2 regions of the Paenibacillus bovis genome follow, and region 2 is predicted to be linked to the other one. Evidence: riboswitches for the same ligand, from Rfam matches in the RefSeq annotation. Region 2 holds a riboswitch; the other holds the start of a gene.
What was found. Region 2 has a riboswitch for thiamine pyrophosphate ahead of tenA (thiaminase II). Riboswitches for the same ligand answer to the same signal wherever they lie in the genome.

Region 1 (4,913 bases), 1.0 Mb from region 2:
CCTGAGGCTGCTGCATGACATGGCAGTATCCGCTGTACAGTACATACATTCCGGACAGGCGATGGAATAGCCGCTGCTCGTAGATGTACGAAGTTATTTTTTCAAAAGTCTGCTTGGCCGGTTCAAACTGACGGGTATGTACAAAAGCTTCCATACGAATCTGCTGGCCAGTCAGCCACGTCTCTCCCTGCTCCGGCAGCAGATTCAGCCATCGCTCCGTCTGCGCCAATACATCGTGATACTGCTGCCGGGAGCGGGCAGACTGGATTTTGTAGAATAGCATTGCTTTCATCAGCGGCAAAGGCAGCAGGGCTTCATCCGGCCGACCATACCGTTCCAGATAAAAGTTCAGATAGGATTGATGCAAATAGGCATAGGCATCCTGATCATTCAGCTGCTGGTAATAAGTAGCTTTCATCAGGGCGGTAGTCAGTTCTACTGTCAGCGTATCATGCCGATCCGGCAGATCATTCACCTGCTGCTCCTCAAGCGCTGAGGCCTGCACCGATAGCTGCTCGACAATCTGCTCTGCTCGCTGTAATACATGGTCATCCTGATCGTCGGCATGCAGCAAATAGCCTGGCAATACGCCCAGCCGCTCAGCCATTGCTTCCGCCAGGTCATCCGGCAGCGGATAACGCCCAGCCAGAATATTGGAAAAATGCGCCTGGGTCACCAGTCCATCCGTCAGTTCCTTGCGCGACATATTCTTTTTGTGGCAAAGATAATCGATCCGTTCTTTTAGCAATAGACTCTTCCTTTCTCAGCTTCTCTTGATCCGTGTTGCTGGTTCTATACCAGATTGTAAAGGAAAGGTCGCAGTCATCTCAAATCATAACGTAACAGCAGCATGTATCTAATGCGTCGTCAGGAGTTTCTCCCACAACCGGGCATAGCCAAAAAACGGCATCCGGCGCTTCCTGTGCAGGCATGGCCGAATACCGTCCGTATTTTGGTTTATCCCGATTATGTCTATTCGGAAATATTGTCGCCGGCAAATAAAGCGGCCAGCTCAGCGGCAGCCAGTCTGCTGTCTAATGCTCCGGCAATAGCCGAAATAACAGCTACTCCATCCGCTCCAGCCTGCAGAACAGGCGCTGCATTGCGAGCATCAATTCCTCCGATACCGACAAGCGGCAGGGTTATGCCTGCTGCACGAATCTGCTCAATGATCGCCGTACCGCGTACCGGCTCGGCATCTGCTTTGGAACGGGTCGGATAGACAGGTCCGATACCCAGATAATCGGCTCCATCCGCTATAGCCTGCTTGGCTTCTGCCAGGGAATGGGCAGATACGCCAACAATCTTGTCCGGTCCTAGCTGCTGCCGAATTAGCGCAGCAGGTGCATCCTCCTGACCGATATGCACTCCATCCGCATCCAATTGCAAAGCCAGCTCCAGATCGTCATTGACAATAAAGGGCACTCCCTGCGCTCTGCATATACTTTGCAGCTGCCGGGCCAGCTCTACTGCAGCGCTGCCGGTCAGCGCGCCTGTTCCTTTTTCACGATACTGAAAAAAAGTGGTGCCTCCCGCGATAGCATCTATCAGCACCTGTTCCGGCGGACGGGCACAGTTGATGCTGCCCATCACCAGATATACCGGCAGCCTCTCACGAATCCAGCGGCTGCGCGCGTCGGTGCCGTGAGCAGGAATAACTATCTGCCGTCCGGGCTGTTCGGTATAGCCTGCCGACTGCTGTGTTTCTCCTGTGTGATGCTCTGCTGGCTGCTTCATAATACCGCTCCTTTGCGCCGATAAGCAAAATGATTGGTCGGACCATGTACCGATCCGATACCCAGTCCGTCTGCTATTGCAGCCTGCACAAATGCTTTGGCAGTGCGTACCGCAGACAGCATGTCACTGCCTCGCGCCAGTTCAGCCGTAATCGCTGCCGAGTAGGTACACCCTGTCCCATGGGTATGCGGTGTGTCGATACGGGGGCTCTCTGTATAATGGAACCGTTCCCCATCATACATTACATCTACTGCCTGATTAGTGGACAGATCATGTCCACCTTTGACGACCGCGCATCGTGCTCCCATCGCTACCAACTGTCTGGCAGCCTGCTTGCGCTCTGCCAGCGTACGAATAGTCATGCCGGTCAACAGTTCCGCTTCCGGAACATTGGGGGTAATGATCGCTGCCAGCGGCAGGAGCTCATCGATCAAAGCCTGTACGGCCTGCTGCTGAAGCAGTACCGATCCTCCTTTGGCTACCATGACCGGATCGATCACGAGCTGCCGCCAGCCATATCGGCGTACAGCCTGCGCAACTTCACGGATAATATCTGCGCTGAACAGCATACCGGTTTTGACTGCATCCGGTGCCAGATCTTCCCCGATCGAATCGAGCTGCCGGATCACACCTGCCATCTCGACAGGATAGACACCCTGTACGCCCGCCGTATTCTGCGCCGTGACAGCCGTAATCACGGACATGCCGTAGACACCCAATTCCTGAAAGGTTTTCAGGTCAGCCTGTATACCCGCGCCGCCACCACTATCCGAGCCTGCAATCGTTAATGCCTGATGAATACTCATCGCTGTTCTCTCCTTTGGTATAGAAATATATAGATGGGCATAGGATTGGTATTATGAATTTCGCTGCACTACTATCTGTTGCGACGATGCCTTCCTACAGCTGCTCGATTCGTGCCCGCTTTTGCAGCTCGTCCGGTGTCAGCAGAGACAGCTGGTTGATCAGCTCGATCTGGAAGCTGCCGGTTCCCTGTCCTGCGGTGCGCTCTGCCGCAATCTCTGCAGCTGTTCCATAAAAAGCCAGCGCTTCGGTTGCAGCGGACAGCCAGTATTCCCTGCCTCCGCTCACTGCTGCAAAAGCGGCTACTACCGAACTCAGCAGGCAGCCTGCACCGGTGATCCGGGTCAGCAGTTCATGCCCATTGCTGACGATCCATGTCGTCTCTCCATCCGTAACGATATCTTCCTGTCCGGTTACCACGACCAGCGTTCCCAGCTGCCGGGCCGATTGCTGAGCCAGCTTCACACGATCCCCTTCACCAGCTCCGGCATCGACGCCCCGAATCGTCCATTCCGCGCCGGCGACGTGAGCGAGCTCTGCGATATTGCTGCGCAAAATATCAACCTGCATCTGCTCCGTCACCTGACGGGCTGCTGCCGTGCGGTAAGGAGTCGCCCCCGCTCCTACCGGATCGAATACAACGGGTACTCCCGCCCGGTTGGCTGATTGTCCAGCCAGCAGAATCGACTGCAGCGTATATTCATCCAGCGTACCCATATTGAGCATGACCGCGCCAGCCATCGCTGCCACATCAGCTACCTCCTCGTGGGCATAAGCCATAAACGGCGATGCCCCCAGGGCAAGCAGACCATTTGCTGTAAAATTGGTTACTACTACATTGGTAATATTGTGTACCAGCGGATTTTGCTGACGTACCTTTTGCAAAAACGACATGTTTCTTCTCCTCCTTTGGCGATACAACGATATAACGCATATACAAAAAAGACCCATTCACCTCCAGCAGGAGATTAATGGGCCGTATCATTCATTCAGGTATAAAGTGCCTTATCAGGCATGAGTGAATATCCGCGTCCACTTCCCTCCGCTGGTATAACCCAGATCAGGTTCCAAGGGTCCGGATTCATATCCGTCTCAGCCTCTACGGCTCCCCTAGTGAATTCAAAGCGATATGATGAGCAGCAGAGAATCATCTGTCGGCGATAACGCCACAGCTGTATCTGCCATGCTCTTGTAGTTACGATCTTATAAGGATATCGGTGGACTGTCAAATCTCCGATCCAGCGGTTCACAGCAGAATGAAGTCTATTCCGTCAGGATCGTAATCTGTCTAGATCATCCAGTGCTGCCACTGTGTCTGCGCAGCTTCGCGACCGGCCAGCCATTCCCGGGTATACCGGAGCAGCTCACGGCGATGTGGCCCCGACGAATATGTATGATCCGCCTGGAAAATAATCTGCTTGTCGCAGCGCCCTTCCTGCCGGGTCCAGAATTCCTGCTGATACAAAAAGGCATAATCCACCGGAATCACATCATCGCCAGTACCATGTACAACCAATACATCTCCGCTGAACTGCCGCGCTTCGATAAATGGCTGGTAATTGCCCAATGACTCAAAATACACCGGCTTAAAGCAGTATCCCAGATAATCCGCTTCTCCTTCGATCACGGCCTGATCATACGTCTCGCGGCCTACAATTTTGACGATATCATTAAACGGGTGCCCGACCGCCGACCAGAGCACCAGATGCTTGACCCGGTGATCGCGCACCGCTGTCAGAATCGCCACCGCCCCGCCAAGACTGTGACCGATCAGCGTCACCCGCGTTGGATCGATATCACTGCAATTCATCACATAATCAAGTACACTGCGTGTCTGCGCCACCATGGAATCCAGGCCCTGCTGACCATACAGACCACTGCTTTCCCCACAGCCCGCATAATCAAAACGAACGACCATATATCCGTCAGCCGCAAGTTCGCGCGCACTGTTAACAAACAAACGATCTACACCGATCCGGCTACCCACGAAGCCATGACAGATTACAATGAGCGGTGTACGGTCTTTGCCTTTCCCCTGTCCGTCAGCCTGACGATCCTGTGCTGGATAGTGAATACTGGCTGTTAGCTCCAGTTCCTGATGACGAATAATGATATTACGTTCCATCTTGATTCCTCCCCGTAATAGCGGTGTATATAATCAGAAAACTCCTATTTTTTATGCGATAAATAATTTAATTTTAATAATTCCGATAAGTTTAATTGGTATTAGATAAACAATATATTAGCATCCCGGGAATTCAATTGTCAATGCAGCAAAAGTGTGGCAGAATAATAGATTCCAGACCGACCTCCGGTACTACACGCAGCCGGTATAAATAGGAATATATACAGGTACAACTTATTACGATTGG
Region 2 (4,913 bases):
GACAAATGCAGCTGATGGATCAAGCTCATCATCAATGCGGTCAGATCGGTCGTCGAAGTGAACAGCAATCCATACGTGACAAATCCCAGCATCCGCAGTCCGATCGTCAATCCATTATTCAGACTCTCCTCGGTAACGCGAAACCAGGCCCACTGCCAGATGACATGTTCACCTTTACCAAATGCGGCCAGCATCCAGAAAATAAGCACAAAAAACAGTGTGTACGGCAGCAATCGCTTGAGCAGATAACCGATTCGCCAGCCGCCCAGCACAATCCCCGTTACGACAGCGAGCAGCCAAAGGCAGAGCGTAATGACCGGATCGGAGACAGCCATCAGCATAAACATGACACATAGATGGGCGATCAATTTGCAGGCTGGATTCACACTGGCGAGCCAGGAACCATTACTCGTCATATCACATTCCGCTCCTTTCGCTGATGGATCAGCTGGTAGGGCAGCGGAGCGATAATCGAGCTATCCTGCAGCAGCGCCCTGTTAGTGAACAGCTGATAAGGGCTTCCGTTGTAAGCAAGCTCTTCCTCCTGCAGCAGAATCACCCGATCCGCGTATTGATCCACCAGCTCCATATCGTGGGTGACCATGATGATCGTTGTGCCCTGCTGCTGTCTTTGCTGCAATCGGCGCAGCAGCTCTGCCGATGTTCTGGCATCCTGTCCAAAGGTAGGCTCATCCAGCAGCAGCAGCTTCTGATCGAACAGCAGCATTGTGGCTACACTGAGGCGCCGCTTTTGTCCCAGACTGAGTGTAAATGGATGCTGTTCACGCTGCTGCTCCAGTCCGAACTCACGCAGCAGCGGTATCGTCTTGGCTTCCACTTCCGCTTCGGACCAGCCACGCTGTCTGCCGCCAAATGCAATCTCGTCGTAGACGGTATCGGTCACAAACTGCAGTTCCGGATTCTGGAAAACAAACCCGGCTTCGGCGTACAGATCCCGTTCCGACCATTTGCGCAGTTCCTTGGCCTGCAGCAAAATACGTCCGGACAGTGCGGGTTCCAGACGCAGCAGACTTTTGAGCAGCGTGCTTTTGCCGCTGCCATTTTGTCCGGCGATAGCGATCCATTCGCCGCTATGAAGCGTTAGGTTAATATTCTGCATCACTGGACGTTTACGGTAGCCGATGGCAAGGTGATCGGTCTGTACACACGCAGACGGAAGTACCGATGATACCGAAATGCCGGATCTATAGGTGCCGGATATCTTAGTATTCCCTTTATTCGAGGTCTGGGACTGTTCCTGTAAAGCTGTGGTTGCATCCGTATTGTTCGTGCCGGCGTATCGATAAATAGATGGCTGGCGATCCCGTTCCATACGCTCCTGATGCTCTCTGTGCAGCCGTACAGCCAGCGGATGGGAAGGGTCTGCCACGACCTCGGTCCAGCTGTAGGGAAACAGCCGCGGCAGCCAGATGCCTGCCTCTTCCATCTGCTGGCGATAGGCAGTGACGATATGTGCCGGCTCGCCATCTCCGATTACTTTTCCCTGGTGATCCAGCAGAATCACCCGATCCATCCATTCAATGCAGCCGTCCAGCACATGCTCGACAAATACCATCGTCTGATTGCTGGTAGCCGCAATCTTACGCAGCAGCTGAAATACATCCCTACGGCTGACCGGGTCCAGCTGGGCCGTCGGTTCGTCGAAGAACAATACATCCGGCTCCAAGGCCAGCAGACAGGCGAGGGCGAGCCGCTGCTTCATGCCGCCAGACAACGTATCGATCGGCGTATGAGGTGCAATATGCAGACCGACCCTATCCATTACCTCCCTGATGATACCGTCCATCTCCATACGCGGTACCCGCCGATTCTCCAGACTAAAAGCTATTTCTTCATCCACATGCAGCATGCAGAACTGGGAATCCGGGTCTTGGAACATAACGCCGCAGGCTTCCTGCCGGTCGATTTCCCCGGTAACCTCGGCCTCCACATGCTCCGGGATAATACCGGAAAGCACAGATAGCAGCGTCGATTTGCCACTGCCGCTTGGCCCGAGGATCAGCACCTTTTGTCCGCGCTGAATCGACACGGTGATCTGATCCAGCACTTGTACGATCTCCCCCTGATGGTCAAAGCCTACCGACAAATTGTTACACCCGAGATGCCACTGCATGCGATTTCCCCTGTTTGCGTCGTGATTTCATAATTTCATAAGGATTCAGCACACCGGTACGTGCCAATGCCTCGACAATAACCTTGGCCAGCAGTCCGCCCAGCACCATGCCGCTGATCACATGAATCCCCAGCGTCAGGAAGAACATCTGGGTCGTATAATAACCGAGTCCATTGGCGATCAGGTTGTAGGCAATACTGCCGACGGCTGCGAGTGCTCCGGACAGCATCAATGTGAACACGTTATACCGCTTGTAGCCAAAGAGGGCAAATGCAATCTCTGCGCCCAATCCCTGAAATACCCCGATCAGCAGCGCAGACAATCCAAAATGGCTGCCGGTCAGCATCTCGACCGCTGCGGCTGCCACTTCGGCGATCAGCGCCGCGCCCGGCTTGCGAATAATATAGGCGACAATAGGGCTGGCAATAATCCAGATGCCGAACATAAATCCGGCGCCTACCGGCCCGACCAGTGCCGAGATCGGAATCCACAGTGTGGACCAGCCCAGATATAGTACGCCGCAGGCTACTGCCAGAATTACAGTCAGCACAACCTCTTTCATTTTCCAGTTCATACGGAGGTTACCTCCAGCTGAACCGGCCAGTCTTCCAGCGTATACGCCATATCCCAGAACATATATTCAAACTGGCAGCTGAGAATAAAATGCTGCTTCATCCGCTCACGGTGCGCCGGCGTAGATGCCGCGGCAATCTCATCGAGACGCGTACAGAACCGGCTCGTAATCGTATCGGTCCGGTTGCCATAGAAGTCGATCCAGTCATAGAACGGATGGGACACATCCGGCTTCACATCTTCCATCAGCCGCTTGCCAATCTCCCAGTACGTCCATGGGCATGGCAGCAGTACTGCCAGAATATCGCCCAGATCACCTTCCTGCGCAGCGGTCAGCATATGACGGATATAGTTGTGTGCCGATGGGGCTACCGGATAGCCCTGCAGCTGCTCATACGGTACACCGGCAACATGGCAGAAGTTATTGTGCGGATGGACTTCACTGTTCAGTACAAAAGAAATCTGCTGATTGAACATATCCATATCCTCGCGGCGGCTGCATTTGGAGATTGCTGTTCCATAGATTCGCATAAAGGCATTCAAGTACTCAAAATCCTGCTTTACATAGTGAACCAGCTGCTCGGACTGCAGATCGCCTCTGGCAATCCCCTGTACAAATGGATGGTTGTAAATCGCCTCAAATACCGGATCGGCCGCCTGTCTGATTTCTGCTGAAAAACTCATACAATTATCTCTCCCTTATCTGAAGTGTTCGGAAAGAACCTCCCCGGGAAAATGGATGCTGACCGGCAGCTTATTTACAGGAACTGCTGCCGGATCACGGACGCTGATGCTGTATATCCACGCAAAAAAGCCGCTCTCTATGGAGCGGCAGAATAATGGCATAGTTAGCCCTGCTCGGTCTCCACTTTCCTACGCTAGTACGAACTAGATCAGGTTCCAAGGGTCCGAGTCGATCTCGTCTCAGCCAGTATATGGCTCCCCTAGTGGTCTTTCACAATATAAGACTACTGTTTCCACTGCTGCATTAGGTGCCAGCAACGGATGTGACAGAAGTCTGTTTGATTGCCTTTTACTCTACACAGCATCGGTTCAGCTGTCAAGATCATCCATATCGGCAGCAGCAGCCCTATTGGCAGCCAGCAGGCACGATAATTCTGTTTTTGCCAGCTCGGCGGCTTGGCAAAATATATGGTGATTTGCTCAAATAACGAGTAAATATAGGTCTCAACGGGTATGTGTATTACATTGGAATGAGGAAATAAAAGGAAATTCATAGATGTCGGATCTACTCTGGAGGGAACATCATGTCACCACATATACCGCATGATCAGCTCAATGTTGTTATTACCGGCGCTTCCAGCGGCACAGGGCGCGGACTTGCCGAACGGCTTGCTGCCGAAGGCGCCAGCGTCGTTATCGCCGCCCGCCGCACTCATTTGCTCAAGGAAATGGAGCGTCAGTACGCTCCCAAAATGATCGCTGTCACCGCCGATGTCAGCCGGGAAGAAGGCATTGCTGCCGTATTCGAAGCAGCCATGTCACAGCTGGGGCGGATCGATGTATGGGTCAATAATGCCGGAGCGATTGCAATCGGTCCTTTTACCGAGTCGCCGCTCGCTGCTCTGGCACAGATGACCCGCATTAATCTGCTTGGCAATATGTATGGCAGCCATTATGCGCTGCGCCAATTCAAGCAGCAGGGCTACGGAACGCTGATTAACGTCTCTTCTTTTGCCAGCAAAGTAGCCTTTCCTTATCTTGCCGCCTATAGCGGCAGCAAATCAGCCATATCCGGTCTCAGCTATGCGCTCAATCAGGAAATGCAGCTGGAAGGCAGAACAGATATTCATGTCTGCGCTGTCCATCCATGGGTGATGAATACGCCGTGGACCGAGCATGCTGCCAATTACAGTGGTCACGAGATTGATATGAAGCCGCTGGATGATCCGGACGATATTATTGATGCCATGTACCGACTGATCGACCATCCACAGGAAAGTGTTGAAGTAGGCTTCAAGGTCAAAGGAACTTCGCTGTCCAGTCATCTGCTGCCACGAATGACCGAGAAGATCAGCGGACAATTCGTTCAGAATCTGATCTATGATGCACCGCCGGCCGAGTTTACGGCAGGCAGCCTGTATGATCCGGTATTCGAGGGCACCAGTGTTCACGGAGACGGCCATGGACATCCAAGACCGGATGAGTCCAAGTAACGTTGGGTAAAAAACACACCTCATTTCCC

Region 1: it holds a riboswitch for thiamine pyrophosphate, as region 2 does, so the genes downstream of both, thiM (hydroxyethylthiazole kinase) here and tenA (thiaminase II) in region 2, are expected to answer to the same signal.

Annotation. Positions count from the first base shown of each region.
Region 1 covers NZ_CP013023.1:1,452,801-1,457,713, reverse strand. The annotation lists gene AR543_RS06220 (helix-turn-helix domain-containing protein) at 1-748, opposite strand, end outside; gene thiE (thiamine phosphate synthase) at 973-1,590, opposite strand; gene thiD (bifunctional hydroxymethylpyrimidine kinase/phosphomethylpyrimidine kinase) at 1,734-2,543, opposite strand; gene thiM (hydroxyethylthiazole kinase) at 2,638-3,435, opposite strand; TPP riboswitch at 3,562-3,663, opposite strand; gene AR543_RS06200 (alpha/beta hydrolase) at 3,830-4,666, opposite strand.
Region 2 covers NZ_CP013023.1:414,659-419,571, forward strand. The annotation lists gene AR543_RS01785 (energy-coupling factor transporter transmembrane component T family protein) at 1-416, opposite strand, end outside; gene AR543_RS24630 (ABC transporter ATP-binding protein) at 413-2,134, opposite strand; gene AR543_RS01800 (ECF transporter S component) at 2,112-2,708, opposite strand; gene tenA (thiaminase II) at 2,705-3,391, opposite strand; TPP riboswitch at 3,561-3,663, opposite strand; gene AR543_RS01810 (SDR family NAD(P)-dependent oxidoreductase) at 3,976-4,884, shown strand.